4 regions of the Stutzerimonas sp. KH-1 genome follow, and region 2 is predicted to be linked to each of the others. Evidence: predicted binding sites of a transcription regulator. Region 2 holds the regulator's gene; each other region holds the start of a gene.
What was found. Region 2 encodes FliA, which starts transcription of late flagellar genes. Its sites were predicted from a motif close to CTAAAGTTTNNNNNNNNNNNGCCGNTAA; they were not measured.
Positions count from the first base shown of each region.

Region 1 (7,703 bases), 2.3 Mb from region 2:
GGCTCGCGCAAACCGAGCATGAAACCGAGTTCCGCCGCAACGAACAGCGGGCCGATGATCAGGCCGGTCAGGTCATCGACGAAGGCCGGCTTGCGCCCCTCGAAATAGTGCCCGACGAACTGAATGATCCAGCCGAGCACGAACATCCCCACGCCCGCGCTCAGCCAGAGCGGCGTGCCGGCGCTCGCCAGGCGTGCGCCCAGCCACAGGCAGACCAGCAGCACGGCGCTCATAAGCAGGCCATAGCGCCAGTCGAGACGAAGATAGAAGACCGCAGCGGCAAGCGATACCAATGCTGCCGGACTGAGCCAAAGGCCGCCCCACTCGATGGCGGGACGCGAAAGAAGCACGGCCACGGCGAGCACGATCAGCGGGATGCCGATGAAATGGCTGAGCAGATTGCGCGGGTCACGGTGGTAGGCGGCGTATTGCGCCAGGTGATCGGTCAGGCTTTTCATGGTGCTGTCCCAGACAACGGCGGTCCGCCAAGCTTAGTCGCTGCCTGCGGAGCCGTCCCGCCCAGGCGCACGGCTATAGCGCCAAGCTGCAGGACCGAAAGGCTATTCCTCGGGCCGATAGCCCAGGCGCAACCCACCCCAGTGGCGCCCGCCGACCATGATCGGCACCGACAGATCATGCATCAGCTCACCGGTATCACGACTGTAGGTCTGCAGCAGCACGCGGCGCTGGTGGCTACCGCAGCGTCCACCGGTGCGATCGTTGAACAGGCGCTTGCTGCGACTCTTGACCCGGTCGATCTCAGGATTGCCCACCGGCGGCTGGCTGAACGCCCGATTATGGGTCGGCACATAACCTTCCGGGGTCGTGGCGATGGCGTAGACGAGTGACTGATGCTGCCCTAGCAACGGCTCCTGAATGGCCGGCAAGACCTCATCGGCGTAACGATCGAAGCGCGTCTGGTACTTCACCGGATCGGTATTGGGCAACGCCCGGTAGTTGCGATCGAAGAGGTCGTCGAGGCTGATCCGCCCGGCCTGGACGTCGGCCTCGAAGCGCGCCGCGATGGCTGCTGCGCCTTCGCGGGCCAGGTCGTAGATCGCCTGGTGGTAATCGTCCAGCTGTACCTCGGCCAACTGCTCGCTGGCGCTTTCGGCCTGGGCGACCAACCGTTCGGCAGCCTGCTCGAGCTGGCGGGTCTGCTTCTCGCTGTCCAGCGCATCGGCGCGCAGCTGGTCGAGGGCGACGAACTGCCCAGTAAGCCGCTGATGGTTGTCGGCGGTACCGGTGGTGATCTGCTCCACCTGGCTTTCGACGCTACCGGCCAGTTCGGCGATGCCGCTGAGCTGTTCGCCGGTAGCGGCGATCTGTTCGGCCGCAACGTCCAGCTCGCTGCCCTGCCGCTGGATGTAACTGACCACCGCTTCGCTCTGCTCACGGATGTCGGTCACCATGCGTCCGACTTCCTCGGTGGCGCTGGATGTGCGCGCCGCCAGGCTGCGAACCTCGTCGGCTACCACGGCGAAGCCACGACCTGCCTCGCCGGCGCGGGCGGCCTCGATGGCGGCATTGAGCGCAAGCAGATTGGTCTGACTGGCAATGGACTGAATCACATCGGTGATCCGACGGATCTCTTCGGTGCGCGCGGACAGGCCATCGATCAGCTCACGGCTGGCATGGGTCTGCGCGCTGAGCTGCTGCATGCGCTCGATGGCGCGCTGCAGCTCGGTCTGACCGGCATCGCTGCGCTGGCGTACCGCCTGCGCCGCGTCCAGCGTATGACGCGCGCGCTCGGCGCTGTCCTGCTCAGTGGCGGCGATGGCTTGGGCACCATTGGCGATCTCACTCACCGCCTGTAACTGCGACTGAAGCCGGCTGGCCAGTTGTTCGGCGCTATAGGCCACCTGTGCGGCGGACAGCGCGTTGTGGCAGGTATTGCGCGACAGGTTCTTGCTCAACTTGGTGAAGCTCTGGGAAGCATCCCCCTCGGCCGACGTACCATCCTGCGCAGCCCGCCCGAGTAGGAACCACGGCAGGAGCGCCGCGAGCAAGAGCAGGACCGCCGTGACCAGCACGGGCGGCGCCAGCCAGTGATGCGCGAACAGCAGTCCGATGATCAGCGCGGCGTGCAACACGATGGCCTGGGGATGGCGTTTGGCAGGGCTCATAGCGGCCTCTTGTTCTTGTCGGGGCGATCCGACGTTGTACCCATACGCTCCGCTAAAGAACAGTAGTGCCTTAGTAGCAACGTGCCGTTATCGGAGGCTCACTTCCGATTTAACGGCCGCTTCGCGCCAAACTGAAGGCACCACGCCTGCCACCGGTCAGCATCGCCGGTCTCGGATCACCCCGGCCGATCGGCCGCCGCGAGAGGCAGCGCCAGCTGCACGCGTCGGCGCAACCAAGGGCTCGGCCGGTAGCGCGCCTCGCCGCCATAGCAGAGCTGCATCGCCTCGAGAATGGCGAGGACGCGCGCCGCACCGTAGTGCTCGGCAAACCCCAGCGGCCCTTTTGGGTAGCCAAGCGCGAGAGTGATTGCCCGGTCCAGCGTATGCGGATCGGCGATGCCCTTCTGGGCGATCTCACAGCCCAGGTTGACGATGCTGGCCACGACGCGCTGGCTGACGAACCCCGGCGAATCGTTGATCACCTCCACCGGCACGCCGTCGCCGCCCAGCGCCTGCCGCGCCTGGGCTTCCAGTGCGGGGTCGAGCGCGGGCGTACGCATCAGCACGCGTCGCCGTTCGCGATCGCAGAACAGGTCGTAGGCGATGCAACGCTCCGCCGGCAAATCCAGACGCGCGATCATCGCGCTGGCGTCCTCACCCAACGGCGTGATCAGGCAGATCGCCTGTTCCGACGGCGTCTCGCCCGACTCCAACTGTGCACCCGCCAGGCCCAGCAAGGCCGCCAGCCAGCCGCGCAGCTCGGCGTCCTGGCTGTCCAGCCAGAACGGGCGGTCGACCGGGGCTGGCTCGACGGCCGGCTCCGGCGTCCGCATCTGCTGACCATTGTCGTAGCGGTAATAGCCCTGACCGGTCTTGCGCCCGAGCAGGCCGGCGGCGACCCGCTGCGCTGCCTGGTAGGACGGCGTATAGCGCGGGTCCTGATAGAACTGCTGGTACACCGACTCCATCACGGCGTGAGAGACGTCCAGGCCGGTGAGGTCGAACAGTTCGAACGGCCCCATGCGAAAGCCCGGGCCGTCGCGCAGGATGCGGTCGATCTGCTCGGCATCAGCGATGCCCTCGGCGAGGATGCGCTGCGCCTCGGTGCTGTAAGCGCGACCGGCATGGTTGACCAGAAATCCGGGAGTATCGGGTGTGATCGCAGGGAAATGCCCGGCCTCTTCGGCCAGCTTGACCAGCCGCTCGATCACCTGCGGATCGCTGCGCTCGCCGCGCACCACTTCCACCAGCTTCATCAACGGCACCGGGTTGAAGAAATGAAAACCGGCCACCCGCTGCGGGTGCCGGCAGGCCGCGGCGATCCGCGTGACCGACAGTGACGAGGTATTGGTCGCCAGTACCGCGTCCTCGGCAACCAGCGCCTCCAGCTCGACGAACAGCGCCTGTTTGGCCTCGAGATTCTCGACGATGGCCTCGATCAGCAGGTCGCAACCGGCCAGCTCCTGCAGCGTCGAAGCCGGCTGCATGCGCGCCAGGGTGGCATCGAGTTCTTCGGTGCTCAGGCGGCCCTTGGCCAGACTGCGCTCCAGCAGCTCGCGATTGAAACGCAGCGCCTCGGCGACCGATTCGCCGCGCGCATCGTAGAGCCATACCTGCTTGCCCGCGCTGGCAAACAGCTGAGCGATGCCCCGCCCCATGGCGCCGGCACCGATGATTCCGATACGTTCGAACATCCCAAGCCCCTCCTCACACGCCGCACATTCCGCAATGCGGAATAACATTCCGCCAGATTGACCAGCAGGCTAAAGACTGCCACTCTGCGGCGCAACCTCCTACCGATACGCCCTTATGTCCGAGCATTCACGCCAGCAGGTCGAAGCCTCCATAACCGGCTTCTTTCAGGATATCGGCTGCCGCCTGACCGAGTACGGCCCCGAGCGGGCGGTGATCGAACTGCTGCTGCAGCCTCGCCACCTGAACAACGCCAGCAACCTGCACGGCGGCGTCAGCGCAACCTTGCTCGACGTGGCGATGGGCCTGTGCGGCACCTGGACCGAGCAGGCGGACCAGCGCCGCGTGGCGACCACCCTGTCGATGAACGTCAACTTCAGCGCACCGGCGCCAGCCGGCAGCCGCATCCGCGCGGTGGCACGCTGCCGCTCCTCCGGGCACAAGGTATTCATGGCCAGCTGCGACCTGCTGGACGAGCAAGATCGCCTGCTGGCCTTTGGTGAAGGCGTCTACCAGCGCGGCAAGCTGCGCAGCGAGCTGCCCTGACCGATGCTGGCCCTGCTGCCACTGGCGCTCGCTTGCGAGCTGTTCGCGCTGGTCTCCCGCTTGCAATGGCCGAGCGTGATCAGCGGCGCCCTGCTGGTACTGTTCTTCCTCTGGCACTGGCGCTCGCTGATGCCCTACCCGCGCCGGCTGGGGCTGGTCACGCTCGGCCTGCTCGCCTGCTGGTTGCTGCTTGGCACGCCCAGCTGGGAGCAGGCGCAGCGGATGCTGGCTGCCGCTGCCTATTACGGCGCGTTCATCGGCGCGCTGGGGCTCGCGCACTGCGCAGTCAAGCGGCTGCCACAACTGGGCGAGCTGCACCGCTTGCTGCTGCGACAACCGCGCCGGCGCCTCTACCCGAGCTATCTGCTGAGCACCTTCGCCATCAGTTCGGTGCTGAGCTTCGGCATGCTCAACCTGGTCTGCGGCTCGCTGGAACGTCATCTGGACGGCCGCGGCTACAGCCCGGCACAGCGGCGCGAGGGCGCCCGCGGGGTGATGGTCACGGCACTGCGCGGCTTCGCCCTGGTGCCCTTGCTGGCACCCACCAGCGTTGCCGTGGCGATTCTCACCCGCGAGCTGCCAGGGCTCAGCTGGAGCGCACTGCTGCCGTTCGGGCTGCTCTGTGCGGCAATCCTGCTGGTGGTCGGCTGGACGATGGACAATCACCGGTTGCAGCAACTGCAAGCGGGCGGCGAGCTGCCGCCAGCTCCGGCCGGTGAGCTGCGCGGGCTGCTGTACGGCAGCCTCTTGGGCATCGCGCTGATCGCTCTACTGGCCAGCCTGACCTGGCTGTCGGCGACCCAGGCAGCGATGCTGCTGGTGCCGCTCGCCGTGGTCGGCCTGTTGTTGCGCCAGGGCGGCTCGCCAAGCGACATCTATGGCGAGGTACGCGACACCCTCGCTGGAATGCGTAACGAGACCTTCATCTTCGCCTGTTCCGCCTTGCTGGGCGGGCTGACCGCCATCCTGATTCCGGTCGAACGGCTGGCAGGTCATTTCAGCAGTACGCCCCTGGCGCTGTTCGGCCTCGGCGCCATCGGCATGCTCGCCATCATCGCCCTGGCGCTGCTGGGTGTCGCGCCGATCATCTCGCTGAGCCTGTGCGCCGCACTGCTGGCCCAGCTGGCAGGCCACGGCGTCGCGGTGATGCAGCCGGCGGTGGCGCTGCTGGTGGGCTTTTCTCTGGCGATGCTGCTGTCGCCCTATGGGCCGTCGGCGCTGATGCTGGCGCGCCACGCGGGGATCTCCCCGTGGCGCATCGCCTTCGGCTGGAACGGCCGCTTCGTCCTGCTGGTGCTCGGTCCGCTGCTGCTGGTACCGCTGCTGGCGTAGCGACGCTCACATCCAGCCATATTCGGCCATCGACAGCGGCTCGCCGTCACCGACGATGAAATGATCGAGCACCCGCACGTCGATCAGCGCCAGGGCGTCTTTCAGCCGCTGGGTCAGCTGGCGGTCGGCCTGGCTCGGCTCGGCCACGCCCGACGGGTGGTTGTGGGTAAGGATCACCGCCGCCGCGTTCTGCGCCAGGGCGCGCTTGACCACCTGCCGCGGGTAGACGCTGGCGCCATCGATGGTGCCGTGGAACAACACTTCGAAGGCCAGGACCCGGTGCTTGGCGTCGAGAAACAGGCAGCCGAACAGCTCGTGCGGTTCGTGGCGCAGGCGCGCCTTGAGGTAATCGCGTACCGCCTGCGGCGATTCCAGTGCCGAATCGCGGCGCAGCCGTTCGGCCAGGTGCCGGCGCGCCATCTCCAGCACGGCCTGCAACTGGGCGAACTTGGCCGGCCCAAGCCCCAGGTGTGCGCTGAACTGATCGAGATCCGCCTCCAGCAACGCGCGCAGGCTGCCGAACTCGGCGAGCAAGTGGCGCGCCAGATCCACCGCGCTCTTGCCAGCGACGCCGGTGCGCAGGAATATCGCCAGCAATTCGGCATCGGAAAGCGCCGCCGCGCCCTGTTCGAGAAGCTTCTCCCGCGGCCGCTCCGACGCCGGCCAGTCACGTATGCTCATGTCATCTCCCTGTCGAGCAGGCCCACTTTTCCGCTGTGGGCGCTGTGCTATCTTAGCCCGTCATTTTTCCGGGGCACCGGGCAACTTCAGACCTGGTTCTCACTCCGGACATCCCTACCAGATAACAAGGCAGGCCTATGCAGCGGCTGTATCGTAAACGCATCGTCCTGGGCGTCGGCGGCGGCATCGCCGCCTACAAGAGCGCCGAACTGGTCCGTCGCCTGCGCGACCATGGCGCCGAAGTCCGGGTGGTGATGACCCAGGGCGGGCGCGAGTTCATCACCCCCCTCACGCTGCAGGCGCTCTCCGGCCATCCCGTCCACCTGGACCTGCTCGACCCCGCGGCGGAAGCGGCCATGGGGCACATCGAACTGGCTCGCTGGGCAGACCTCGTGCTGATCGCGCCGGCCACCGCCGACCTCATGGCCCGCCTTGCTCAGGGCGTCGCCAATGATCTGCTGACCACCGTGGTGCTGGCGACCAACGCCCCGGTCGCCCTGGCACCGGCCATGAACCAGGCCATGTGGGCCGACCCCGCTACCCAGGCCAATCGTGAGCAGCTGCTGGCACGTGGCATTCGCCTGTTCGGACCCGGCTCCGGCAGCCAGGCCTGCGGCGACATCGGCATGGGGCGCATGCTCGAAGCCGAGGAGCTGGCGCGCGCCGCCGCCGACTGCTTCGAGACCGGCATGCTGACCGGCAGGCACCTGCTGATCACCGCCGGCCCCACCCAGGAAAACATCGACCCGGTGCGCTACATCACCAACCACAGCTCGGGAAAGATGGGTTTCGCCCTCGCCGAGGCCGCTGCCGAAGCCGGCGCGCGGGTCACCCTGGTGACCGGCCCGGTGTTCCTGCCCACTCCCGATCGTGTGCAGCGCATCGACGTCGTCAGTGCCCGTGACATGCTCGCGGCCTGCGAAGCGGCGATGCCCTGCGACATCCTCATCGCCGCAGCAGCCGTCGCCGATTACCGTCCGGAAGTGGTGGCCCCCCATAAACTGAAGAAAGACCCCAGCACTGGCGATGGCCTGCTGCTGCAGATGGTGCGCAACCCGGACATCCTCGCCACGCTAGCCAGCCGCACGGACCGTCCGTTCTGCGTCGGTTTCGCCGCAGAAACCGAGAATCTGCTGGCGTACGCCACGCGCAAGCTGCGCGACAAGAACCTCGACCTGATCGTCGCCAACGACGTGGCCAACCCCAGCATCGGCTTCAACAGCGAAGACAACGCCGTCAGCGTGATCGACCGCCAGCAACACGAAACCCGCTTCGGCCAGGCCAGCAAGGGACATATCGCCCGCGCGCTGGTGGCCTTTATCGCCG
Region 1 is NZ_CM137011.1:2,982,923-2,990,625, forward strand. Features, by position in the region: gene ACX1DW_RS14450 (Mpo1 family 2-hydroxy fatty acid dioxygenase) at 1-458, opposite strand, end outside; gene ACX1DW_RS14455 (methyl-accepting chemotaxis protein) at 561-2,126, opposite strand; gene ACX1DW_RS14460 (3-hydroxyacyl-CoA dehydrogenase) at 2,303-3,820, opposite strand; gene ACX1DW_RS14465 (PaaI family thioesterase) at 3,936-4,364, shown strand; gene ACX1DW_RS14470 (hypothetical protein) at 4,368-5,696, shown strand; gene radC (RadC family protein) at 5,703-6,377, opposite strand; gene coaBC (bifunctional phosphopantothenoylcysteine decarboxylase/phosphopantothenate--cysteine ligase CoaBC) at 6,515-7,703, shown strand, end outside.
Region 1: ACX1DW_RS14455 (methyl-accepting chemotaxis protein) is a predicted target of FliA. The motif match lies at 2,236-2,263, and genes of this name have one in related genera.

Region 2 (7,703 bases):
CGCCAAGGCTGGTTGCCAAGGGCGGTGACTTCGTGGCGTTGAAGATTCGTGAGATCGCCCAGGAGCACAAGGTGACGGTGCTGGAGTCGCCGGCACTGGCGCGGGCGGTGTACTACTCCACCGAGCTGGATCATGAGATCCCGGCTGGCCTTTATCTGGCCGTGGCACAGGTGCTGGCCTACGTCTATCAGTTGCGTCAGTACCGCGCGGGCAAGGGGCGCCGACCCGAGCCGTTGAACAATCTGCCGATTCCGCCGGACTTGCGGCGCGACGAGTGATCCGGCCGGGTGACGGGTTGCGTCGCCCGGCCGCAGCGCTTATTCGATTACGCCGCAGGCGACACGTGCGCCGCCACCGCCCAGTGGCTGCGGATGGTCGGAATGGTTATCGCCACCCTGATGGACCATCAGCGCCAGGCCCTTGATGTCGCCCAGGCTCTTCAAGCGTGGTGCCAGTACCGGCTGGTTGGCCTTGCCTTCGCTGTCGACGTAGAGCGCGGGCAGGTCGCCCATATGCCCGTCGCCCCAGGGTTCGCCGTGCTTGCCGCTGTTCTTCGGGTCCCAGTGTCCGGTCGCAGCCGCCGCCGCGGTTGGCTTGCCATCGACTTCGGCCGGCTCGCAGCTGCCTTTGGCATGAATATGAAAGCCATGGATGCCGGGCTGCAGGTCGGCAAGCTCGGGACGGAACACCAGGCCGTACTCATTGCTTTCGATCTTCACGCTGCCCACGGATTCTCCGATGCCCTGGGCGGTGACGGCGTTGATCTCGACGTTCAGCGTTTCCGCCTGGGCGGCGAAGGCGGTGCAGCCGGCTAGGGCGGCGATGATCCACTGTTTCATCTGAAAGCTCCTTTTGCGCAGACGGCGACGGAGTGCCGCCGGTAGCAACTGTGACTGCCGACGCTGCGCGGCGTTCGCACCGCCCCGCGGTATAGAGCGCGCTGGTAGCCAATGCGGCAGAGAGTTGGACCCCTTCTTGCTATAGCCCCGGCAGGGCGCATTTCGCGTCAAGAATTCGTTCTGTATTTCCGGGGTTTCTGTGGATCGCACGCAACTCGTCAATATTCGCAACGGCCTGGCAGGCGCGGGGCGCGGCAATCTCGGCGTACCGCTGCTGTTGCTCGTGATGATGGGCATGATGATGCTGTCGGTGCCGCCGCTCCTCCTGGATCTGCTGTTCACCTTCAACATCGCGCTGTCGATTGTCGTCCTGCTGGTCAGCGTCTATGCGCTGCGGCCGCTGGACTTCGCCGTTTTCCCGACCATCCTGCTGGTCGCGACCCTGATGCGTCTGGCACTTAACGTTGCCTCGACCCGGGTGGTGCTGATCAACGGCCATGAAGGCGGCTCGGCCGCAGGCCATGTGATCGAGGCCTTCGGCAACGTAGTGATCGGCGGCAATTACGTCGTGGGTATCGTCGTCTTCGCGATTCTGATGATCATCAACTTCGTCGTGGTCACCAAGGGCGCCGGGCGCATCTCGGAAGTCAGCGCACGCTTCACCCTCGACGCTATGCCCGGCAAGCAGATGGCGATCGACGCCGACCTCAACGCCGGCCTGATCGACCAGGAAGAAGCCAAGAAGCGCCGCAGCGAGGTTTCCTCGGAGGCCGACTTCTACGGTTCTATGGACGGTGCTTCGAAATTCGTGCGCGGTGATGCCATTGCCGGCCTGCTGATTCTCTTCATCAACCTGATCGGCGGCGTTGGCATAGGCATGGCGCAGCACGGCATGAGCTTCAGTGAGGCAGGCCAGGTCTATGCGTTGCTGACCATTGGTGACGGTCTGGTTGCACAGATTCCTTCCCTTCTGCTGTCCACCGCAGCAGCCATCATGGTGACCCGCGTCACCAGTTCGGAGGATATGGGGCAGCAGGTGCAGCGGCAGATGTTCGCCTCGCCCAAGGCGCTGGCGGTGTCGGCAGCGATCATGATTGCCATGGGGCTGGTTCCGGGCATGCCGCATATGTCCTTCCTCGGCCTTGGTGCCGCGGCTGCAGCGGGTGCCTACTGGATCTGGCACCGCCAGAAGCAGTCCGTCAAGAAGACCGAGCAGGAGGTGCAGAAGCAGCAGGAGATGCTGCCCGCGCAACGAGCCGCCGAAACCAAGGAGCTGGGCTGGGACGACGTGACTCCGGTCGATATGGTCGGCCTGGAGGTCGGTTATCGTCTGATCCCGCTGGTCGATCGTAATCAGGGGGGGCAGCTGCTGGCGCGAATCAAGGGTGTGCGCAAGAAGCTCTCGCAGGACCTGGGTTTTCTCATGCCTTCGGTCCATATCCGCGACAACCTCGACCTGTTGCCCAACGCCTATCGCTTGACGCTGATGGGCGTGAGCCTGGCCGAGGCGGAGGTCTATCCGGATCGCGAGCTGGCGATCAATCCGGGCCAGGTGTTCGGCCCACTCAACGGCATTGCCGCCAAGGATCCGGCATTCGGGCTGGAGGCGGTATGGATCGAGACCAGCCAGCGCGATCAGGCACAGTCGCTGGGTTATACGGTGGTGGATGCCAGCACTGTCGTCGCCACGCACCTCAACCAGGTGTTGTACAAGCATGCGCACGAGCTGCTGGGGCACGAGGAAGTGCAGCAGCTACTGCAGCTGCTGGCCAAGAGCTCGCCCAAGCTCGCCGAGGAGCTGGTGCCTGGCATGGTATCGCTCTCCACGCTGCTCAAGGTCTTGCAGGCGCTGTTGCAGGAGCAGGTTCCCGTGCGCGACATCCGCACCATCGCCGAGGCTATCGCCAATGTGGCCGCCAAGAGTCAAGATCCCGCCGCGATGGTGGCTGCGGTGCGCGTTGCGCTATCCCGCGCAATCGTGCAAAACGTTGTGGGACTAGAGCCGGAGCTGCCTGTGATCACCCTCGAGCCTCGATTGGAACAGATCTTGCTCAATAGCCTGCAGAAGGCTGGGCAGGGCTCCGATGACGGCATCCTGCTGGAGCCGGGAATGGCCGAAAAGTTGCAACGGTCTCTGGTAGAAGCGGCACAGCGTCAAGAAATGCTCGGCAAACCGGCGGTTCTGCTGGTCGCCGGCCCGGTCAGGGCGATGCTGTCGCGGTTCGCAAGGCTGGCAGTGCCGAACATCCATGTTCTGGCCTATCAGGAAATACCGGACAACAAGCAGGTCACCATCGTCTCGACGGTGGGTCAGAATTAACCGAGGGTACAGGCCATGCAGGTCAAACGTTTCTTCGCCGCCGATATGCGCATCGCCATGAAGATGGTGCGTGACGAGCTGGGCGCCGATGCCGTGATCATCGGCAATCGCCGGGTGGCCGGTGGCGTCGAGCTGACGGCCGTACTCGACTACCCGATGCAGTCCGCGCCGGCAGCGACCAAGCCCAATCCTGCGCTGGAAGCTGAGCTGCGCAAGACGCAATCGCGCCTGGCCAGTGCCCATGCCGAACTGAGCGCCACGCCGCGGGCGAAGATGCAGGATCGTCAACTGCTTGACGAGAAGCCGGCCGCCGTGGCGCCGAGCGCTCAGCCCGAGCCGGCTGCCGCGCCATCTGCTGCCGTCGATCCGCGCGCGATCGAGGCGATGTACTCGGAGCTGCACGGTCTGCGTGAGCTGATCGAGGTGCAGCTCGGCTCGATCGCCTGGGGGCAGGAGCAGAGCCGCCGTCCACAGCAGGCCAGCCTCTGGCGCCGGCTCCAGCGCCTCGGCCTGCCGGCCGAACTGTCGCGCAGCCTGCTGGAAAAGGTCGCGACCATCAACGATCCGCGTCAGGCCTGGCGCATGGTGCTGGCCTATATGGCGCAGGCGATCAAGGTCAGCAAGCAGGAGCCGCTGGAAGAGGGTGGAGTGATTGCGCTGGTCGGCCCGGCCGGTGTTGGCAAGACCACCACCCTGGCCAAGCTCGCGGCCCGTTACGTACTCAAGTACGGCGCACAGAACATCGCCGTGGCGAGCATGGACAACTACCGGATCGGCGCGCAGGAGCAGCTCAAGACGCTTGGGCGTATCCTCGACGTACCGGTGCTGCAGATCGACCCGAGCCAGCCATTGAGCAAGACGCTCGCGCCGCTGGCCCGCAAGCGGGTGATCCTGATCGACACCGCCGGCCTGCCGGCCAGCGATCCGACCTTGCGCAAGCAGCTCGAAGCTCTGTCGGATCGCGGTGTGAAATCCAAGAACTATCTGGTGTTGGCGGCGACCAGCCAGAGTCAGGTACTCAAGGCGGCATGGCACAACTATCGTCGCTGCGGCCTGGCGGGTTGTATCCTGACCAAGCTGGACGAGGCAGGCAGCCTCGGCGATGTGCTCGGCCTCACGATCAGCCAGCATTTGCCGATAGCCTACCTCGCCGATGGCCCGCGGATTCCGGATGACCTGCATCTGCCCCGTAGCCACCAGCTGGTCAGCCGTGCGGTAAGCCTGCAATCAGGCGAGGAGCCGAGCGAAGAGGCCATGGCCGACATGTTCGCCGGGTTGTACAACGGCTCGTCACGGCGGGCCGGATGATCAAGCGAGTGCGGTACCAGAATGAACCAGATGCGTGCCATGCGGGCGCATCGCCGGCCGTATGGCCCCAGCAAGATATAGGCGTGTGAACATGGGTATGCATCCCGTACAGGTGATTGCGGTGACCGGCGGCAAGGGTGGCGTCGGCAAGACCAACGTGTCGGTCAATCTGGCGCTGGCGCTGGCCGATCTCGGCCGGCGTGTGGTGTTGCTCGACGCCGATCTGGGTCTGGCCAACGTCGACGTCCTGCTTGGCCTGACCAGCAAGCGAACCCTGGCCGATGTGATCGCCGGTGAGTGCGATCTGCGCGATGTGCTGATTCAGGGCCCCGGCGGCATCCGTATCGTGCCCGCGGCATCCGGGACGCAGAGCATGGTGCAGCTGTCGTCCCTGCAGCATGCCGGTCTGATCCAGGCATTCAGTGAACTGGGCGATGAACTGGACGTGCTGATCATCGATACCGCGGCCGGTATTGGTGATTCGGTGGTCAGCTTCGTGCGTGCCGCGCAGGAAGTGCTGCTGGTCGTGACAGATGAACCCACGTCCATCACCGATGCCTATGCTCTGATCAAGTTGCTCAACCGTGACTACGGCATCAGTCGTTTCCGGGTGTTGGCCAACATGGCGCATGCGCCCCAGGAAGGTCGCAACCTGTTCGCCAAACTGACCAAGGTCACCGAGCGTTTTCTCGATGTGGCGCTGCAGTATGTCGGCGCCGTGCCCTACGACGAGGCCGTACGCAAAGCGGTACAAAAGCAGCGTGCCGTCTATGAAGCCTATCCGCGCTCCAAATGCGCGCTGGCCTTCAAGGCCATTGCGCAGAAGATCGATACCTGGCCGTTGCCCGCTACCCCGCGCGGCCATCTCGAGTTCTTCGTCGAGCGCCTCATCAGTCCCGCTTCAGAAAGCCACGAATGACAGGTGCCGGATCCGCTATGTATTACAGCAAGGCTCAGGCAAAGGATGCTCAATATCGCCTGATCGATCAGTACGCGCCGTTGGTCAAGCGTATCGCTTACCACCTTCTGGCGCGTCTGCCTGCGAGCGTGCAGGTGGACGACCTGATCCAGGCTGGAATGATCGGACTGCTGGAAGCAGCGAAGAAATACGACGCCGGCAAGGGCGCCAGTTTCGAAACCTACGCCGGCATCCGCATCCGCGGCACCATGCTCGACGAGGTGCGCAAGGGCGACTGGGCGCCACGCTCGGTGCATCGCAACTCGCGCATGGTCAGCGAGGCGATCCGCGCCATTGAAGCGAAAACCGGTCGTGACGCTAAAGATCATGAAGTTGCGGCCGAACTTAAGCTTAGTCTCGATGAGTATTACAGCATCCTCGGCGATACCCTCGGCAGCCGACTGTTCAGCTTCGACGACCTGCTGCAGGAAGGCGAGCATGGCGAGCTGCAGGAGGATGCCGGCAGCACGCACCCCGAGCCTTTCCGCGATCTGGAGGACGAACGTTTCCAGTTGGCGCTGGCAGAAGCCATCGCCAACCTGCCGGAGCGCGAGAAGCTGGTGCTGTCGTTGTATTACGACGAAGAGCTGAACTTGAAGGAAATCGGTCAGGTGCTGGGAGTCAGCGAGTCGCGTGTGAGCCAGTTGCATAGCCAGTGTGCGGCGCGCCTGCGTGCGCGCCTCGGTGAATGGCGCGCCAATTGACGATTGTTTGCGGTATGACGTGCTCGGTTTGCTGAGGCATTTTGGGACTTACGGAGGTCGACTTGGACAAGAACATGAAAATCCTCATCGTCGATGACTTCTCGACGATGAGACGAATCATCAAGAACCTCTTGCGTGACCTGGGGTTCACCAACACCGCCGAAGCGGACGATGGCACCACCGCGCTGCCGATGCTCAAGAGCGGCAGCTTCGACTTTCTCGTCACCGACTGGAACATGCCGGGCATGAGCGGTATCGATCTGCTGCGCACCGTGCGTGCCGACGAGCGCCTCAAGCACCTTCCGGTGCTGATGGTCACTGCCGAAGCCAAGCGCGACCAGATCATCGAGGCGGCACAGGCCGGCGTAAACGGCTATGTGGTCAAGCCTTTCACTGCCCAGGTGCTCAAGGAGAAGATCGAGAAGATCTTCGAGCGCGTCAACGGCTGAAGCAGCAACGCCGCGAGGGCACTATGACGCAAGCAGATCAGAGCCTGGCAGAGTTCGAAGCGACTCTGAAGGCCAACGCCCCAAAGTTGATTGAAAGCCTGCAGCAGGGCCGCTTCGATGAAGCGACGCAGATGTTCAATGAACTCAGCCAGGCGCGTAATCACAGCCTCTATCAGGAAGTCGGCAAGCTCACCCGCGAGCTGCACAACGCCATCGTCAAACTCGAGATGGATACCTGTGCCACCGGCGGCGATCCGTCACCGATCACCGACGCGACCGATCGCCTGTCCTATGTGGTGGAGATGACCGAGAAGGCCGCCAACCGCACCATGGATCTGGTGGAGGAATCGGCGCCGCTGGTCAACTACGTTAGCTACGAGGCCCAGAGCCTGACGGCTGACTGGCAGCGATTCATGCGCCGCGAAATGGATGCTGAACAGTTCCGTGGGCTGGTCAAGCGCATCGACCAGTACCTCAAGCGCAGCATGAACGATGGCAGCCAGCTTTCGCAGAACCTCAGCGAAATCATGCTGGCCCAAGATTTCCAGGACCTGACCGGCCAGGTCATCAAGCGTGTCACCCGACTGATCACCGAGCTTGAAAGCAATCTGCTCAATCTCGTCCTGATGGCGGGGCAGGTCGACCGCGTGGCTGGCATCCAGCACGACCGCGATGCCATGCGCGCCGAGCAAGAGAAGAAAAAACAAGAAAAATCGCCTTCCAATGGTGAAGGTCCGCAGATGCATGCCGATATGCGTGAAGACGTCGTTTCCGGCCAGGACGATGTCGATGATCTGCTTTCAAGCCTGGGCTTTTAGGGGAAGTGAATATGAGCTTCGACGCCGATGAAGAAATTCTCCAGGACTTCCTGGTAGAGGCCGGCGAGATTCTCGAATTATTGTCCGAGCAACTCGTGGAGCTGGAAAGCAGCCCCGATGACATGGCGTTGCTCAATGCGATTTTTCGCGGGTTCCATACGGTCAAGGGCGGTGCGGGCTTTCTCCAGCTTCATGAGTTGGTGGAATGCTGCCACATTGCCGAAAACGTCTTCGACATCCTGCGCAAGGGTGAGCGTCGAGTCGATTCCGAACTGATGGACGTCGTTCTGCAGGCGCTCGACGCCGT
Region 2 is NZ_CM137011.1:674,382-682,084, forward strand. Features, by position in the region: gene flhB (flagellar biosynthesis protein FlhB) at 1-278, shown strand, start outside; gene sodC (superoxide dismutase family protein) at 318-839, opposite strand; gene flhA (flagellar biosynthesis protein FlhA) at 1,039-3,159, shown strand; gene flhF (flagellar biosynthesis protein FlhF) at 3,175-4,467, shown strand; gene fleN (flagellar synthesis regulator FleN) at 4,559-5,386, shown strand; gene fliA (RNA polymerase sigma factor FliA) at 5,404-6,129, shown strand; gene ACX1DW_RS03385 (chemotaxis response regulator CheY) at 6,204-6,578, shown strand; gene ACX1DW_RS03390 (protein phosphatase CheZ) at 6,602-7,396, shown strand; gene ACX1DW_RS03395 (chemotaxis protein CheA) at 7,408-7,703, shown strand, end outside.

Region 3 (7,703 bases), 1.2 Mb from region 2:
CAACACCGCGCAGGGCTATCTGCAACTGCGCGCGCTGCAGGGACAGCGCGCCCTGCTGGTGGAAGGCATTGAGGTGGCCCGCGAACTGGAGCGCATCGCCGGGCTGCTGTTTCACGCCGGCGAGGTGACCCGGCTGGACGTCGAGGCCACATCCGCCGAACGCGCGTCGCTGGAAGCCGATCTGGACGAGCTGGACATTCATCTGGCCGAAGCGCAGCTGGCGCTGGACACCCTGCTCGCCGAGCCGCCGGGCAGCACCGCCGCGCGGCTCGCCGCCAGTGCGCCGGTACCACTGGCCGAGCAGCGCATCGCCCCCGGCCAGCCCATTGACCTGCTGCGCCGCCGTCCGGACCTGATCGCCGAAGCCGCACGGCTGGACGCCGCCGAGCTGCAATCGCTGGCCGCCCGTCGTGATCTGTTCCCCAAGCTGGCGGTGCAGGCCGCGGTTGGCCGCTCCGGCTTCGCCCTGGGCGACGCGGTATCCGGCGCCTCCAACTTCGCCAGGGTCGGCGCGACGTTCGGCCTGCCGTTGCTGGACTATCCTCGCCGCGGCGCCGCCATCGAACTCGCCGATGCCGAGGGCGAGACGGCCTACGTCGCCTTCGAGCAGGCGCTGGCCGCCGCGCTGGAGGAAGTCGAACGGGGCCTGACGAGGATGGCCGGTCAGCAGCGCAGGCACGCATCCCTCAGCCGCACCCGCGAGCACCGTGAACGGGCGCATCGGCTGGCGCAGCGCAGCTACGAGCTGGGTGAGGCAAACCTGAGCGAGGTGCTGGACGCCCAGCGCGGTGCGCTACAGGCCCGCCAGCGCGCACTGGAAGGCCGGACCGCGCTGGCGACGGCGCAGGTGGCGTTGTATGTGGCATTGGGGGGTGGGTGGAAGGCGGCGTCCGCGGATAACGCGGAGGCTGGGGCAAGGTCTACAGGGCAATCGACGCACTGAATACCTTGGCTAAGCGGAGTCTTGGGGTCTCCGCTAGCCAATAACTGCACAGAAGCAGCAGTCTTCGGACTTCGCCAGAGACGGCCGATCAGCCCTTCATCCACGGCGGCTCCGGCGGTTCATCCTTCGGTGCATCGTCAGCGCTGCGCAAGGCCTCCCGGCGCTCCTGCTCGGCCAGCGTGGCCTTGATCTCGCGCATTACCGCATCGATATCCGCGGCATCTTCCGGCTCGGCAAATTCCCCGGTCAGCTCGGTTTCGGTGGTCAGCTTGCCCTGCTCGTACAGCGCCCACATCTCCTTGGCGTAACGGGTGAACTTGAGCTCCGGGGCGAACCGACCGAAATAGGCCGACATGTTGCCGACATCGCGCTCGAGCATTTCGAACGCATGGTTGTTGCCGGCGGCATCCACTGCCTGCGGCAGGTCGATAATCACCGGGCCGTGCTCATCGAGCAGTACGTTGAACTCGGACAGGTCACCGTGCACCAGCCCCGCGCAGAGCATCTTCACTACTTCATGGATCATGAACGCATGGAATTCGCGGGCGTCGTCCGGATGCAGGTCGACGTCATTAAGCCGTGGCGCGGCATCGCCATCCTCGCCGGCGATCATCTCCATCAGCAGCACGCCGTCGAGGAAATCGTAGGGCTTGGGCACCCGCACGCCGGCGTCGGCCAGGCGGAACAGGGCCGCGACCTCAGCGTTCTGCCAGTTCTCTTCCTTCTCCTTGCGCCCGTGCTTGGAGCCCTTGGCCATGGCGCGCGCATCGCGACTGCTGCGCACCTTGCGCCCCTCCTGGTATTTCACGGCCTGCCTGAAGCTGCGCTTGTTGGCTTCCTTGTAGACCTTGGCGCAGCGCAGCTCATCGCCGCAGCGCACCACATACACCGCTGCTTCCTTGCCGCTCATCAGCGGCCGCAGCACCTCGTCGATCAGGCCATCCTCGATCAGCGGTTCGAGTCGTTTAGGCGTTTTCATCAGCGGCTTGCAGGTCCTTCAGTGTGGGGCGGGGCTGCAGGTTACGGCAATCGCATAGCGGCTTCCATGCCTCCCATCGAGTTTGAAAGCACGCTTTGGCTTGGCGCACAGCACGCGCAAAGCCGACAATCGGGCCATCATCTCCTGGAGCACCGCCATGCTCGATGAAGACCGCTACTGGCAGGCGCTGTGCGAGCGCGATGCCGCCTTCGATGGGCGTTTCGTTTTCGCCGTGCGCTCGACCGGCATTTTCTGCCGACCCAGCTGCCCGGCACGGCGCCCGGCGCGTGAGCGGGTGGCGTTCTACGCCGATGGCGAAGCAGCGCGAGTCGCCGGCTTTCGCCCGTGTCGACGCTGTTCGCCGCTGGGGCCGAGTCCGAGCCAGCAACTGGACGCGCTGGTCGTCGCTGCCTGCCGCCTGCTCGATGACGCCGTAACGCCGCTGACGCTGCCGCAGCTGGCCGCACGCATCGGTCTGTCACCGGCGCACCTGTCACGCGCGTTCAAGGCGCGCACCGGCCTGACGCCGCATGCCTGGGCCGCCGCGCGCCGGCGTGAACGCCTCGACGCCCAGCTGCCGAAAGCCGATTCGGTACTCGATGCCGCCCTTGCCGTCGGCTACTCCGGCACCCGTGCGCCCTATGCCGAGGCGCAGGCGCTGAGCCCGGCGCAGCGGCGTCGAAAGGGCGCTGGCGAAACCCTGCGTTACGCTCTGGCCCCCTGCCCGCTCGGCCTGCTGCTCATCGCCGCCAGCGACAAGGGTCTCTGCGCGCTGTTGTTCGGCGATGACGAGGCCGCGCTGGAACAGGAGCTGCGCTCACGCTTCGCCGCCGCCACGCTGCAGCGCGATCAGGCCGGACTGGGCAGTTGGTTGCAAGCGATCGTCGGCCAGCTGGAGGAACCGCAGCGCGCCGCCCAACTGCCCCTCGACCTGCGCGGCACGGCCTTCCAGCAGCGCGTCTGGCAGGCGTTGCAGCAGATTCCAGCAGGCCAGACACGCCGCTACGGCGAGCTGGCGGCAAGCCTCGGCAGCCACGCCCGAGCGGTGGCGCGTGCCTGCGCCAGCAACCCGGTCGGTCTGCTGGTGCCCTGTCACCGCGTGGTTGGTAGCCAGAACGCGCTGACCGGCTACCGCTGGGGGCTGGCGCGCAAGGCGGCATTGCTCGAGCGCGAAGGGCAAGGCGAATCGGGAGCCTGAGCGGATTTCGGCGGTCGGATACTGCAGTACCGACCGCCGGAAGCCTGCCATGACCGAACTGAAGCGTTACCGCATCCACTACCGCATCAACGGCGAGCCCGCTTCGCTGCTGATGAGCTCGTTCGAACTGCCCAGCCTGGAACAGGCCGAACTGGAGATTCTCCTGCACCATGTCCGCGAGCCGCGCGCCGCGGTTGATGCGCCCTGGGAGAATCCGGTGCACCCCAGCGAAGCCAGCCGGCTGAGCGAACTGGGCGTCAGCGATGTTCAGATCGAAGAGGAAAACCGCTGACGAGGCTGTAGCATTGCCGCCCGTTCACCGCCGACCGTACGGAGTCTGCTCGTGCAGCTGATCGACACCCACACCCATCTCGATTTCGATCCGTTCGATGAGGACCGCGCCGCGGTGATCGCCCGCAGCCAGGCCGTCGGCGTCGAGCGCATCGTGGTACTCGGCGTGCATGCCGCCAACTGGCAGCGGGTTTGGCAGCTGGCCGGTGACGAGCCATCGGTATACGCGGCGCTGGGCCTGCATCCGGTGTTCCTCGACGAACATCAGGACGCCCATGTCGAGCAGCTGCGCGACTGGCTGGAGCGCTTGCGCGGCGAGCCGAAGCTCTGCGCCATCGGTGAGATCGGCCTGGATTACTACATCGACAATCCGGACGTCGAGCGCCAGCAGCAGCTGCTCGAAGCGCAGCTGGCGCTGGCCGCGGAGTTCTCATTACCGGTATTGCTGCATGTGCGTCGTGCCCATGCGCCGATGATCGCCACGCTCAAGCGCTACAGGCTCGAACGTGCCGGCGTCGTGCACGCGTTCAGCGGCAGCTGGGAAGAGGCGCAGGAGTATCTGCGGCTGGGCTTCAGACTCGGCCTCGGCGGCGCCGGCACCTGGCCACAGGCACAGCGAATGCATCGGGTGCTGCGACAGCTGCCGCTGGAGGCCATCGTGCTGGAAACCGATGCACCGGACATCCCGCCGGCCGGGCATGCCGGCGAGCGCAACAGCCCGGAATTGCTGCCGGAAATCTGCCAACGCCTGGCCGACCTCAAGGGCATCGCTCCCGAAACGCTGGCCACGGCCAGCTATCGCAACAGCTGCGAACTGTTCGGCTGGCGCTGAGCCGGCCCGTCAGACGCGGAAGGCAGCGATCAGCTGCTGCAGCTGGCCAACCAGCTGGCTCAGTTCGCGGCTCGCCTGCTCGGTATGCCCGGCACCTTCGGCGGTTCGCTGCCCGGCTTCGTTGATGGCGACGATGTTGCGATCGATGTCATGCGCCACCGCCGTCTGCTGCTCGGCAGCCGCGGCGATCTGCTGGTTCTGATCGACGATCAGCCCCACCGCGCCGAGAATGTTCTCCAGCGCCTGCTCCACCTGTGCCGACTGCCCGACCGTTTCCTCGGCCAGGGCATGACTGGCGTGCATGGTCTTCACCGCCGCGCCGACGCCGTTCTGCAGGCGCGAGATCATCTGCTCGATTTCTGCGGTGGACTTCTGCGTGCGTTGCGCCAGGCCACGCACCTCGTCGGCAACCACGGCGAACCCGCGGCCCTGCTCGCCGGCCCGCGCCGCTTCGATCGCGGCATTAAGGGCCAGCAGGTTGGTCTGTTCGGCGATCGCCTTGATCACGTCAAGGACCTGGCTGATCGCCTTGCTGTCGCCGGCCAGCTGATTGATCACCCCCACCGATTGCTCGATCTCGCTGGCAAGCCGCTGGATGCCGCCGACCTGCGCGACCACCAGGGAACGGCCGCTTACGGTTTCCTCGTTGACGCTCTGCGCGCTGCCCACTGCGGCCTCGGCGCTGGTGGCGACCGCCTGGGCGGTGGCTGACATCTCGTTCATCGCGGTGGCCACCTGTTCGATCTGGCCACGCTGTTCGGATACCGTCTGGTTGCTCTCGCCGGATACGCTCTCCACCCGCCCGGCCTGGCGCTCCACCTCGGCAACGGTATGGCCGACGCGCTCGATCAGTTCACGGATCTGCGCCACGGTAGTGTTGAACACCTGGCCCAGCTCGCCGAGCTCATCGCGGCTCTGTACCTGATAGCGCGCGGTCATGTCGCCGGCGGCGACCTTGTCCATGATCCTGCCGAGACTGTGCAACGAGGCGCGCGTCGAAGCGTAGAAGCCGGCATACAGGTAGGCCACCAGACACAACACCACCGCCAGGGCCGAGAGCAGCAGCGTCATCAGCAGGCGCTTCTGTTCCAACCGTTCGGCGAGTTCCACATCGAGAAATGTCAGGATGGCGTCGTTCAGCTCGTAGGTCTTGGCCATCTCGGCGCTGATGCGCTCGTAGAACTGTTCCCATGGCTGGTCCAGCGCGTCGGCCATGATCACCTCGTCCTGCAGGATGTCGCTGCTCGCCTGCAGGGACTCGCGGCTGGCCGTAGCGAAAGCGTCGAGCCGGGTTCGCGCGGCCTGGCTCGCGCCGAGGGCGTCCTGCAACTGTGCGGCGTACTGCGCCTGCTGCTTTTCCAGTTCCAGCACGAGGTTGTCCAGCGTATTGCTGGCATCGGAGTTCAGGTAGCCCTGGCCGAAGGTGTAGGAGCCCACCGCACGTCCTTCGCCGAGCGATGCGCTGATGGCCGGGGTTACCGTGGTCAGCAGCTCGGCCAGCTGACGCACCTCACGCTCGAGATCCTGGCTGAGGCCGGACTGACCGGCGACGAGCTTGATCATCACCTGCGACTGACCCAGCAGCGTCTCGGCCATGGCCGCCTTGGACTGCAGCGATTGCTCGGCCTGGGCAGCCCGCAGACCAGCCACCAGTTCGTCGCGCCGGGCATTGAATTCGGCCACCTGCTCGGGCGCATCGCCAACGGGGGCCAGCGCCTGCAGCTGCGCCGTCAGCTCGCTTTCGACACGGTTCAGACGCGTCTGCAACGCCTCGACATTGCCGGTCTGGCCGATGATCGACTCGATGTGCACGAGGTCTTTCCAATCCTCCATGCTGCGCCGCACCTGCAGTGTCGAGCCGAGCAGCTCGAGACTCTGCAACTCGTTGCGGGTACCGACATACGCTCGGTACGAATCGCGCACCAGATAGTAGTTGCTCAGCAGCATGGGAACGAAGAACAGGACGCTGACCAGACTGAACTTCATGCCGAAGCTCAGGCGGTTCATGAACGCGATGGCGGGATACAACAGGCTATTCACACGACGTCTCCCAATTTTATTGGTATTGGCTTGCACGCAAATTGCAACGCGCAGCAGGGCTCGTCAGAGAGTGGCATCTGCCCGGGTTATACGGGATATCGGTAGGGGCTTTTGTAACTTAAGGTAATGGCCAAATCATGGCCAGCAGTTCTGTATTGGATAGGCACCCGGCGAGGCGTCTGGCTCAAGGGTTCCAGCGATTCGACAGGCAAACCTCATACAGCGGCGTTATGGAGGCCCATCAGCGCCGCCGCTGGCGGATAAGGCTCAGACGAGGATCGTCCAGACCGCGATCACCGCGTACCAGAACACGCGTGTGCGCACCAGCAACGCCGCGATCCCGTCGAGCCGCGCGATGCCCGCCTCACCCTCGGTCGCAGGCGGCAGATCGGCGGCCAGCGGACCGGCATCGGCCAGCAGGCGCCGGGCCGGCACATCCCAGCTCAACAGTTCATGCAGCAGCGCCCGGTTGACCGCAACGAAGTTGCCGACCAGGGCGAAACTGCCGAGCAATACGCGTACCGGCAACCAGTCGAAGGCATGCCGCAGCTGCTCGGCCCGCTCGCGCAGCCCTTCGAGTTCGGCGTGCTCGGCGCACAGCGCCAGCAGCCGATAGGCCAGTGCCGCCATCGGCCCGAGCAGCAGGTACCAGAAGATCACCGCAAAGAAACCCTCGTAGCTGCGCCACAGCAGCCAGGTTTGTACCGCCGATAACAGGCTCGGCGGGTCCTGCGCCTGCAGGCCGGCGTCACGCTCGGCCGCCAGCGCGGCGGCCTCCTCATCACCACGACGCCAGGCATCGCGGAACGCGCCGAGTTCAGCCTTGGCATGGCCGCGGCCGAGGCTGTAGAGCAGCACCAGCAAGTGCAGTGGCAGGCTCAACCAGCCGTAGGCCAATGGTTCCAGTGCAACCAACAGCAGGCCAAGCAGCAGTACGGGAATCAGTACCAGCAACGCCAGCGCCAGCCAGGGAGCGCCGCGCAAGCGCGGACTGGCCTCGGCCTGGCGCAGGCGCGCCAGCCAGGGGCGGTCGTACTGCAGCCGTGGTCGCCAATCGGAGAATTTCTCCACCAGCAGCACGAGCAGAATCACCAGAAAGCTCATCGCCGTTTCCTTTCGTCAGCAGGTAACTGAGGCGGCACGCAAGCGCTGCCAGTCGAAGGCCGGTCCGGGATCGGTCTTGCGCCCCGGCGCGATGTCGCTGTGGCCGCACACCCGCTCCGGCGTGATGCCCGGATAGCCGCTCTGCAGCACCCGGCATAGCGCGATCAGCGCCTGGTATTGCGGCTCGCTGAACGGCTGGTCATCGGTACCCTCAAGCTCGATGCCGATGGAAAAATCGTTGCAGCTCTCGCGACCGTCGAAACAGGACACCCCGGCATGCCAGGCCCGGTCCAGACAGGAGACGAACTGGGTAATC
Region 3 is NZ_CM137011.1:4,319,905-4,327,607, reverse strand. Features, by position in the region: gene ACX1DW_RS20620 (efflux transporter outer membrane subunit) at 1-943, shown strand, start outside; gene ACX1DW_RS20615 (PA4780 family RIO1-like protein kinase) at 1,032-1,922, opposite strand; gene ada (bifunctional DNA-binding transcriptional regulator/O6-methylguanine-DNA methyltransferase Ada) at 2,080-3,120, shown strand; gene ACX1DW_RS20605 (hypothetical protein) at 3,170-3,412, shown strand; gene ACX1DW_RS20600 (TatD family hydrolase) at 3,464-4,243, shown strand; gene ACX1DW_RS20595 (methyl-accepting chemotaxis protein) at 4,253-6,283, opposite strand; gene ampE (regulatory signaling modulator protein AmpE) at 6,551-7,387, opposite strand; gene ampD (1,6-anhydro-N-acetylmuramyl-L-alanine amidase AmpD) at 7,403-7,703, opposite strand, start outside.
Region 3: ACX1DW_RS20595 (methyl-accepting chemotaxis protein) is a predicted target of FliA. The motif match lies at 6,379-6,406, and genes of this name have one in related genera.

Region 4 (7,703 bases), 1.8 Mb from region 2:
TGTGCCACGACCCGGCGCGCGGAGCCGCCGCGATAGCGGGTGATGTGGTTCCAGGCCACTTCCAGGCCGTCCTGGGGAATCGGGAAGGCAATCGCCTTGTCGAAGTTCTCCAGGCCGTTGCCGCCGCGGACCAGTTTGGTCTGCGTGGCGTTGCGAGCGGCGGCGTCGTAGACGTGCTGCGGCATCGCGGCGCTGCGGCGGGTCTCATAGACCGGCAGACGGTAGCTGTTCGGGTAGCGCTTGAGCATCGCGATCTGCCCGGGCGTCAGGTTGTCCTTGTACTGCTCGTAGTTCTGCGCGGTGATGGTGAACTTCGGCTTGTCGCTGGCGTAGGGATCGCCGACGAAGCCATCGGGCGTGACCGGCGCGGCGTCCTGTGCCAGACCACCGGTCCAGGCCGGAATGGTGCCTGCCGCATTGCCTGCCTTCTCTGCACCGACCGGGGTCAGCTCGTTGCCCAGGCGCGCCGCCTCGGACTCGGATACCGCAGCCATGGCGCTACTGGCCAGCAGCGAAAGGGTTAACGCTCCGGTTGTGAACATTGTTGTTTTCATTATTTCGTCCTGTTTTCTGAATACTTATTCCCCGTGGCGCAGCCAAAGCCGCCACCAAGTGATCGGCGTAGCGATGCGTGCCGGCAGCGACTCCGGGTGATGCCAATGGCTGTCGCCGTCCACCCCCGCACACGCTCTATTTCGCCGTTTCGAGGTATGCCGAGGGTGAAGGTGGGGCCGGTCATAAGTCAAGGCCGACCGGTGAACATGACGCCATAATCTGGAGTGATAATGGTTCGAAGATTAGCCATCCCGTCGGACTTATGTGGCGAAGCGGCTCGGCACAAGTACACTGGGCGGCTGCCTGGCATCGGCCAGACGAAGTGCAATCCGAGGAATTCCAATGATGTTTTACGCGCAGTCCGAGCTGATCCTGGCTCCGGCGTTGCTTCTCAATGCGCTAGCTCTGGTGTGCGCCCTTTGCGGCGGGTGGCTATTGGCCGCGACCCAGTGGCGGATCGCACGGGCCAGTTCTCGGGCGACTCAGGCCGTGGTCGGCTCCTCTACGCTGCCGGCCCGCGCGGCTTCTACCGCTCGGATCAATCAGGTCTTCTACCGCTTCGGTGCGGGCGCTCTGGCGCTCGCCCTCGGCCTCTCCATGGCCTCGCGGATGCTCTGAGCGTCGCACTCAGAGCGGGCCTGCTGGCGATGCACGGCGTGCCGCGTCAACCGCTCAGGGCTCCATGCCCGCCAGCAGGCGATACTGGTTGCGCACCGGTGTCGCGTACTGCTGGATCAGGTACGGCTGCTGCACGCTCGGGCAGGCAGCGAGACGCTTGCTCCATTCGGCTTCGGCGCGCTCCACTTCTTCGCGACTGAACAGCTCGGCGGCGCTGGGCACCTGGAGTTCCGGGTCACGGTCGTCCCACAGGCGGTACGCGAGGTAGTGCACCGGGAACAGCCGGTAGCTGCCGAGAATCTGCCGATCCACCACCAGGGCCATCTGCTTGGCGTCCTCGGGCACGCTTTCCATTGGCGTGCCGAAGGCGATGTGCACCCGGCCTTTATAGCCGGTGATACCCAGGGCGATGCTCGCGTCATCCTCGCCTGGCGCCTTGCTGTAGGTCCCGGTGGTGGCGCGGATGTACAGCTCGCGGGCCTTGGCCTGGTCGCAGGGGTCGTATTCGTAGCTGATCGACACCGGCACCGGGCGCAGCGCCGCCAGTGCTTCGGCGAAGGCTTCGTCCTTGCGACTCATGTGCAGCATCTTGAGAATGGCCGAGTCGGTGCGGTCGTCACCGTCCTTGGCGCGGCCTTCGGCCTGAGCGATCCAGACCGACTCGCCGTCGTTGCGGATCGAGTGGTTGATGTATGCCGAAAGCACCTGGTAGGCGGCCAGCTTCTCGCGGCGGCCGGTGATCGAGCGGCGCACGATGAAGCTCTTGTTCAGGCGCATCAGGTCGCTGACGAAGGGGCGCTGCAGCAGGTTGTCGCCGATGGCGATACGCGGAGTGCGGATGCCGGCCTGATAGACCGCATAGTTGACGAAGGCCGGGTCCATGACGATGTCGCGGTGATTGGCCAGGAACAGATAGGCTCGGCCTTTCTGCAGCTGCTCGAGCCCGGAGAAGGTGACGCCGTCCGTGGCACGCTCGATGGTGCGGTCGATATAGGCCTCGATCTTGTGCTGCAGGGCATCCACCGTATGGATGCTGGCGAACTGTTTGCGTAACCGCTGCGAGATGACCGGCTTGATCAGCCAGCCCAGGCTGTCGGCCAGCCGCGGGAAACGGAAGTGCGCCAGAATGTCGAGAAACTCGCGATCGGCGAACAGGCGCGCCATGACCAGCGGTACTTCGGCGTCGGCGTAGGGTCGGATGGCTTCGAATTCGTCCATCATGCTCTCTGTAAAGGAAACGAGGAACGGGCCTGCAACGGGTGCGCAGGCAATTCGCGGAACGGACCGGAGCCGGCTGGCTCATACTCATCGAGTAAACGGCCGTTTCGCCGCATGCCTGTGAAACCCTGCTTGCGGCCCAGGGTGCCCAATTGCGGGACACACCGAGTCGGTCTTCTTAAAGGTTCGAATCAGCGACCTTTAAAGACGGCGATTATAGCGACAAGTCACGCGGAGGACCGATGCTGGAAACACAGCTCTTTCATTGCCCCTATTGCGGCGAGCCGATCGAGGCCGTTCTCGATCTCAGCGCGGGCGATCAGCAGTACATCGAGGACTGCGCCGTGTGCTGCCGGCCGATCGTCTTCGATCTGCATACGGACGGCGAGCAGTGGCAGCTGGAAACCCGTGGGGAGGATGAATGATGCGGCGTATCTACGAGCCGCGCGATCTGCTGGAGGCGGAAATGCTCAGCGGCATGTTGGTTGCCGAGGGTATCGACGCATTCCTGGCAGGCAGTCATCTGATCGGCGCCATGGGCGAACTGCCGGCGGCCGGGCTGCTCGGGCTCATGGTCGCGGATGAGGATGCCGAGCGGGCACGTCAGCTGATCGCTGCGTACAATGGCGCCGAGCCGTTGCCGGGCGATGAACCGGAGAGTTACCCCGGCGAACTGATCTGCTGACGAGTCTTTTTATGTGCGGTCGCTATGCCCTTTTCCGCTGGAGCCAGGACTTCGCTGCCTTGCCTGGCTTCCCCTCCGATCAGCAACCGCACTGGAGCCTCGCGCCTGGCGCTTCGGTGCTGCTGTTGCGCCAGGTCGATACGCAGTTGCAGCTCAGCCGCGTGCGCTGGGGGCTGACGCCGGCCTGGCTTACCGATCTGACGCGCACGCCGGCCCAGGCGCGGGCGGAAACCATCAGCGAGCAGCCGATGTTCCGCGAGGCGTTTCGCCTGCGCCGCGGGTTGCTGCCAGCCAACGGCTTCTACGAATGGCGCGGCTCGGCGCGCAAGCGCCCCTACTGGATGACCTGCGAAGGCTCGCTCGCCTATTTCGCCGCGCTCTGGGAAGCCTATCCGGTGCAGGGGCACACCTATCTCAGTGCTGCTGTCGTGACCCAGCCGGCGGCCACGCTGCGCCGGCCGCTGATCCTCGACGAGGCGGGGCAGGCGGCGTGGCTCGATCCCGCCACCCCTCCCGAAACGCTTCAGCAATTGTTGCTGCAACCAGCCCCGACGCTGCGCGAGCGGCCGCTGGCGACGCTGGTCAACGACCCGCGCCTCGATTCTCCAGAATGCCTCACCCCCGCTTGAGACATCCGCCTGGCTGCCCGGTCCTGCCGACAGCTCCGGTCAGACCCTGAACTGATTGATCAGGCGGCGCTGCTGCTCGGCCAGACGCGTCAGGCCGGCGCTGGCCTGGCTGGCTTCCTCGGCGCCACCGGCGACCTCCTGTGCGACCTGACCGATGTTGGTGACGTTGCGGTTGATGTCCTCGGCCACGGCGCTCTGTTCCTCGGCGGCGCTGGCGATCTGGTTGTTCATGTCGTTGATCAGCGAGACCGCCTGGGTGATTGCCTGCAGCGCTTCGGCAGCCGCATCGGCCTGCTCGACGCTGCGCTGGGTGCGGTTCTGACTCTGCTCCATCACCTGCACCACGTCCCGGGTGCCGTTCTGCAGCTGCTGGATCATCTGCTGAATCTCGCCGGTCGCCTGCTGCGTCTTCTGCGCGAGGTTGCGGACTTCGTCGGCCACGACGGCGAAGCCGCGGCCCTGCTCGCCAGCACGCGCCGCCTCGATCGCGGCGTTCAAGGCCAGCAGATTGGTCTGCTCGGCGATGCTGCGAATGGTGACCAGAATAGCGTCGATATTTTCGCTGTCGCGAGCCAGCGTCTGCACCACCTCCACTGCACGGCCGATCTCGTCGGCCAGTTCGGCGATGGTCGAGCCGGTGTCCTGGACGATATGCCGGCCCTGATTCGCGGCGCGGTCAGCATTGCCCGCCGCTTCGGCCGCCTGGGTCGCGTTGCGCGCCACGTCCTGAGCCGTTGCGGTCATTTCGTGCACAGCGGTGGCCACCAGCTCGATTTCCGCCAGTTGCGTCTGCACCCCCTTGTCGGTACGGATAGCGATGTCGGCGGTGTGCTCGGAAGCGTCGCTGACCTTCTGCACCGAGCCGACCACCTCGCCGATCATGCCCTGCAGGCGTGCCAGGAAGGCGTTGAAGCCGGCGGCAATCTGGCCTAGCTCGTTGCGACTGTTGATGTTCAGGCGCTGGGTCAGGTCGCCTTCGCCCTGGCCGATGTTGTCCAGCATCACCACCATCTCGCGCAGCGGACGGGTGATGCGCCGGCTGACCAGCCAGATTGCCAGCAGGCCGGCAAGGCCGATCAGCATGCCGATGATCAGCATGGTGGCCAGGCTGCTGCGGCTTTCCTCGCCGAGCGCCGCCATGAGCTGTTCCAGGTCCTTCATGACTTCGGCAATCGGTAGCTGCAGCATCAGTACCCAGCGGGCGTCGGTGCCTTCAAAGGAGAAAGGCAGGAACAATGCGACGTGGCCATTCGCCTGGTCGATCTGATAATGGGTCTGGCCGGCCGGCAGGCGCTGGACGAGCGCCTGCTCCTCGGCGTCGAGGATCTGTGCTGCCGGCTTGCCGATCAGGTTCTTGTCGCTGCTGTAGGCGGCCAGGCGGCCGTTGTTCGAGATCAGCGCGATCTGCCCGACACCGCCATAGAGCTGCGCATTGGCATTGCTCAGCAGTTGCTGGATGAAGTCGACACTGATGTCCGCGCCGACGATGCCATGGAATTTGCCGTCGACGATGATCGGCGCGTTGAACGAAGACAGTAGCGACGTTTTGCCATTCATCTCATAGGGGGCGGGATCGCCGACGCACGGTTTGAGTTGCTCGCGCGGGCACAGGTAGTACTCGCCGGCACGTACGCCTGTATCCAGCAGTCGGGTGTCTTCGATATCGGTGAGGCGGTCGACCAACAGCTTGCCGCTGCCGTCGCGGTATACCCAGCTGGCGAAGCGACCGTCGACCATGCCCGGCTCGTCGCCGCGATACATCAGGTCGTTGGCATCCACGCCGTTGGGCTCCCAGGCGATATAGGTGCTGGTCAGCTCGGGATTCTCGATCAGCGTCTGGCGCGCGAGGTTGATCAGTTCCTCGCGCCGGAGGTTGGCCATCGGCATGCCGTCGTCGCCGGTCAGCGCGGTAAGCGTGTGCACCCGCGCGAGGCTCGTGGCGATCTGCAGAGGCGCCTGCAGTTGCGCCTGGATCCGGCTGACCTGGGTCTGGGCGAGGGCGGTGACGCGCTGCTCGACCATGCCGTCGATCAGCGAGCGGGTCCGCTCCTCGACCAGCGCCTGGCTGCGCATGCCGGAAACCATTGCATATAGCAGAAGTGCGGCGATCACGGCCAGGGTGCAGGTGCCGGCCAGCGCGGCAAAGGCGGTCTGGATGGATCGGAACATGTGCGGAACTCCAATTGCGCAGCGGATAGGCAGGCTATCGGCCGGATTTCCGACAACTGCAGCGGGCACGTTCGGTTGCCTGACAGGTGGGCCCGCTCTAGGATACGGCGCAGGTTTTCCGGAGAAACTCGATGTTCAAGCCGCACAGATTGTCGCTGTTGGCCGCTGCTGTCGTGCTGGCGGGCTGTCAGGCCGTCAACACCACCAGCGGCGGCGCCGTAGGCGTCGACCGCAAGCAGTACATGTTCAGCATGCTGTCGACCGAGCAGGTCAACCAGATGTATGCCCAGTCCTACCAGGAGACGCTCAGTGCGGCGTCGAGCAAGGGTGTGCTGGAGAAGAACAGTGCAATCGCCAAGCGGGTCAACGGCATTGCCCAGCGGCTGATCGCCAAGGTCGGAGTGTTCCGTCCCGATGCCACGCAATGGGATTGGCAGGTCAACGTCATTGACAGTCCGGAGCTCAACGCCAACTGCGGCCCGGGCGGCAAGATCATCTTCTACACCGGCCTGATCGAGAAGCTGAAGCTCACCGATGACGAGATCGCGGCGGTGATGGGGCACGAGATCGCCCACGCATTGCGTGAGCACGGCCGCGAAGCCATGTCCAAGGCCTACGGCGTGCAGATGGCGACTCAGTTGGGTTCGGCTATGGGTGTCGGTACGGGTGGCCTGCAGCTGGCGAACATGGGCGTCGAATACCTGATGACGCTGCCCAACAGCCGCGGCAACGAGAACGAAGCGGATCTGATCGGTCTGGAACTGGCCGCTCGTGCCGGTTACAACCCGAACGCGGCGATCACGCTGTGGGAAAAGATGGCCTCGGCCGGTGGTTCGGCTCCGCCTGAGTTCATGAGCACCCACCCTTCCTCGGCGACTCGCACCGCGGCGCTGCGTGCCAATATTCCGAAAGTGATGCCGCTCTACGAGCAGGCCCGCAGCGGCCGCTGACCGAGGCGACGCTGCTCGCCGACCGCTCAGGTCGGCGACAGCAGCGTCGAGAGAGGTGTTTCGATACCCAGCTGCTGGTGCACGCCCTCGAGATCGATCAGTGTGTGAATTTCCTCGATATCGCCGGCCGGATTGAGCGTCCAGACGCTCATGGCGGCGATGGCGAGGATCTTGTCGGTGGCCGAATAGCCGAACAGCGGCGTCGCCAGTGTTCCCATCACCGTGCTCGAGGTGACCACCTTGTGGCCCTCGCAGATGCACTCGTCCACCACCACTTCCAGGTCCGGCATGGCGCTACGCACATTGCGCACGAGCTCGGCGAAGCCTGCGCTGTTCAGCGGCTGGCCAATGAATGAGCCCTTGTAGGCGAAATACTTGCTCTGCATCTGTTCGGAAAGGGCCAGGCGGCCCTTGTTCCAGCTCAGATCGATATGGTTGCAGACTCGTTTCTTGCGTCCATCCGCTGACATGCAGCCTGATCTCCTCGGGGCGCTGATATGCGCTGCGGTAGCGCACTCTATCAGCTCCCCGGTTGCGCAGATTTGCGCTGGGTATCAGCCTGAGACAATCGTGCTCATGGTCAGCGCCTGATAGCCGGCGTACAGCGCCAGCGCGGCAAAGCCGGCGGCGGCGACCCGGCGGATCAGCGTCAGCGGCAGCCGGTCGGCGGCGAAGTGGCTGGCCAGTACCACCGGTACGTTGGCCAGCAGCATGCCGACCGTGGTGCCGAGGATGACCAGCACGAATTCCGGATACTGCGCGGCGAGCATCACGGTCGCGACCTGGGTCTTGTCGCCCATCTCGGCAATGAAGAAGGCGATTGTTGTCGCGATAAACGGGCCGTAGGGGCGGCCCAGCTTGGCGTCGTCGTCATCGAGT
Region 4 is NZ_CM137011.1:2,456,776-2,464,478, reverse strand. Features, by position in the region: gene ACX1DW_RS11900 (DUF1329 domain-containing protein) at 1-542, opposite strand, end outside; gene ACX1DW_RS11895 (hypothetical protein) at 898-1,173, shown strand; gene ACX1DW_RS11890 (1-acyl-sn-glycerol-3-phosphate acyltransferase) at 1,228-2,394, opposite strand; gene ACX1DW_RS11885 (CPXCG motif-containing cysteine-rich protein) at 2,634-2,816, shown strand; gene ACX1DW_RS11880 (putative signal transducing protein) at 2,816-3,076, shown strand; gene ACX1DW_RS11875 (SOS response-associated peptidase) at 3,088-3,705, shown strand; gene ACX1DW_RS11870 (methyl-accepting chemotaxis protein) at 3,745-5,874, opposite strand; gene ACX1DW_RS11865 (M48 family metallopeptidase) at 6,006-6,824, shown strand; gene ACX1DW_RS11860 (ester cyclase) at 6,851-7,294, opposite strand; gene ACX1DW_RS11855 (TMEM165/GDT1 family protein) at 7,379-7,703, opposite strand, start outside.
Region 4: ACX1DW_RS11870 (methyl-accepting chemotaxis protein) is a predicted target of FliA. The motif match lies at 5,909-5,936, and genes of this name have one in related genera.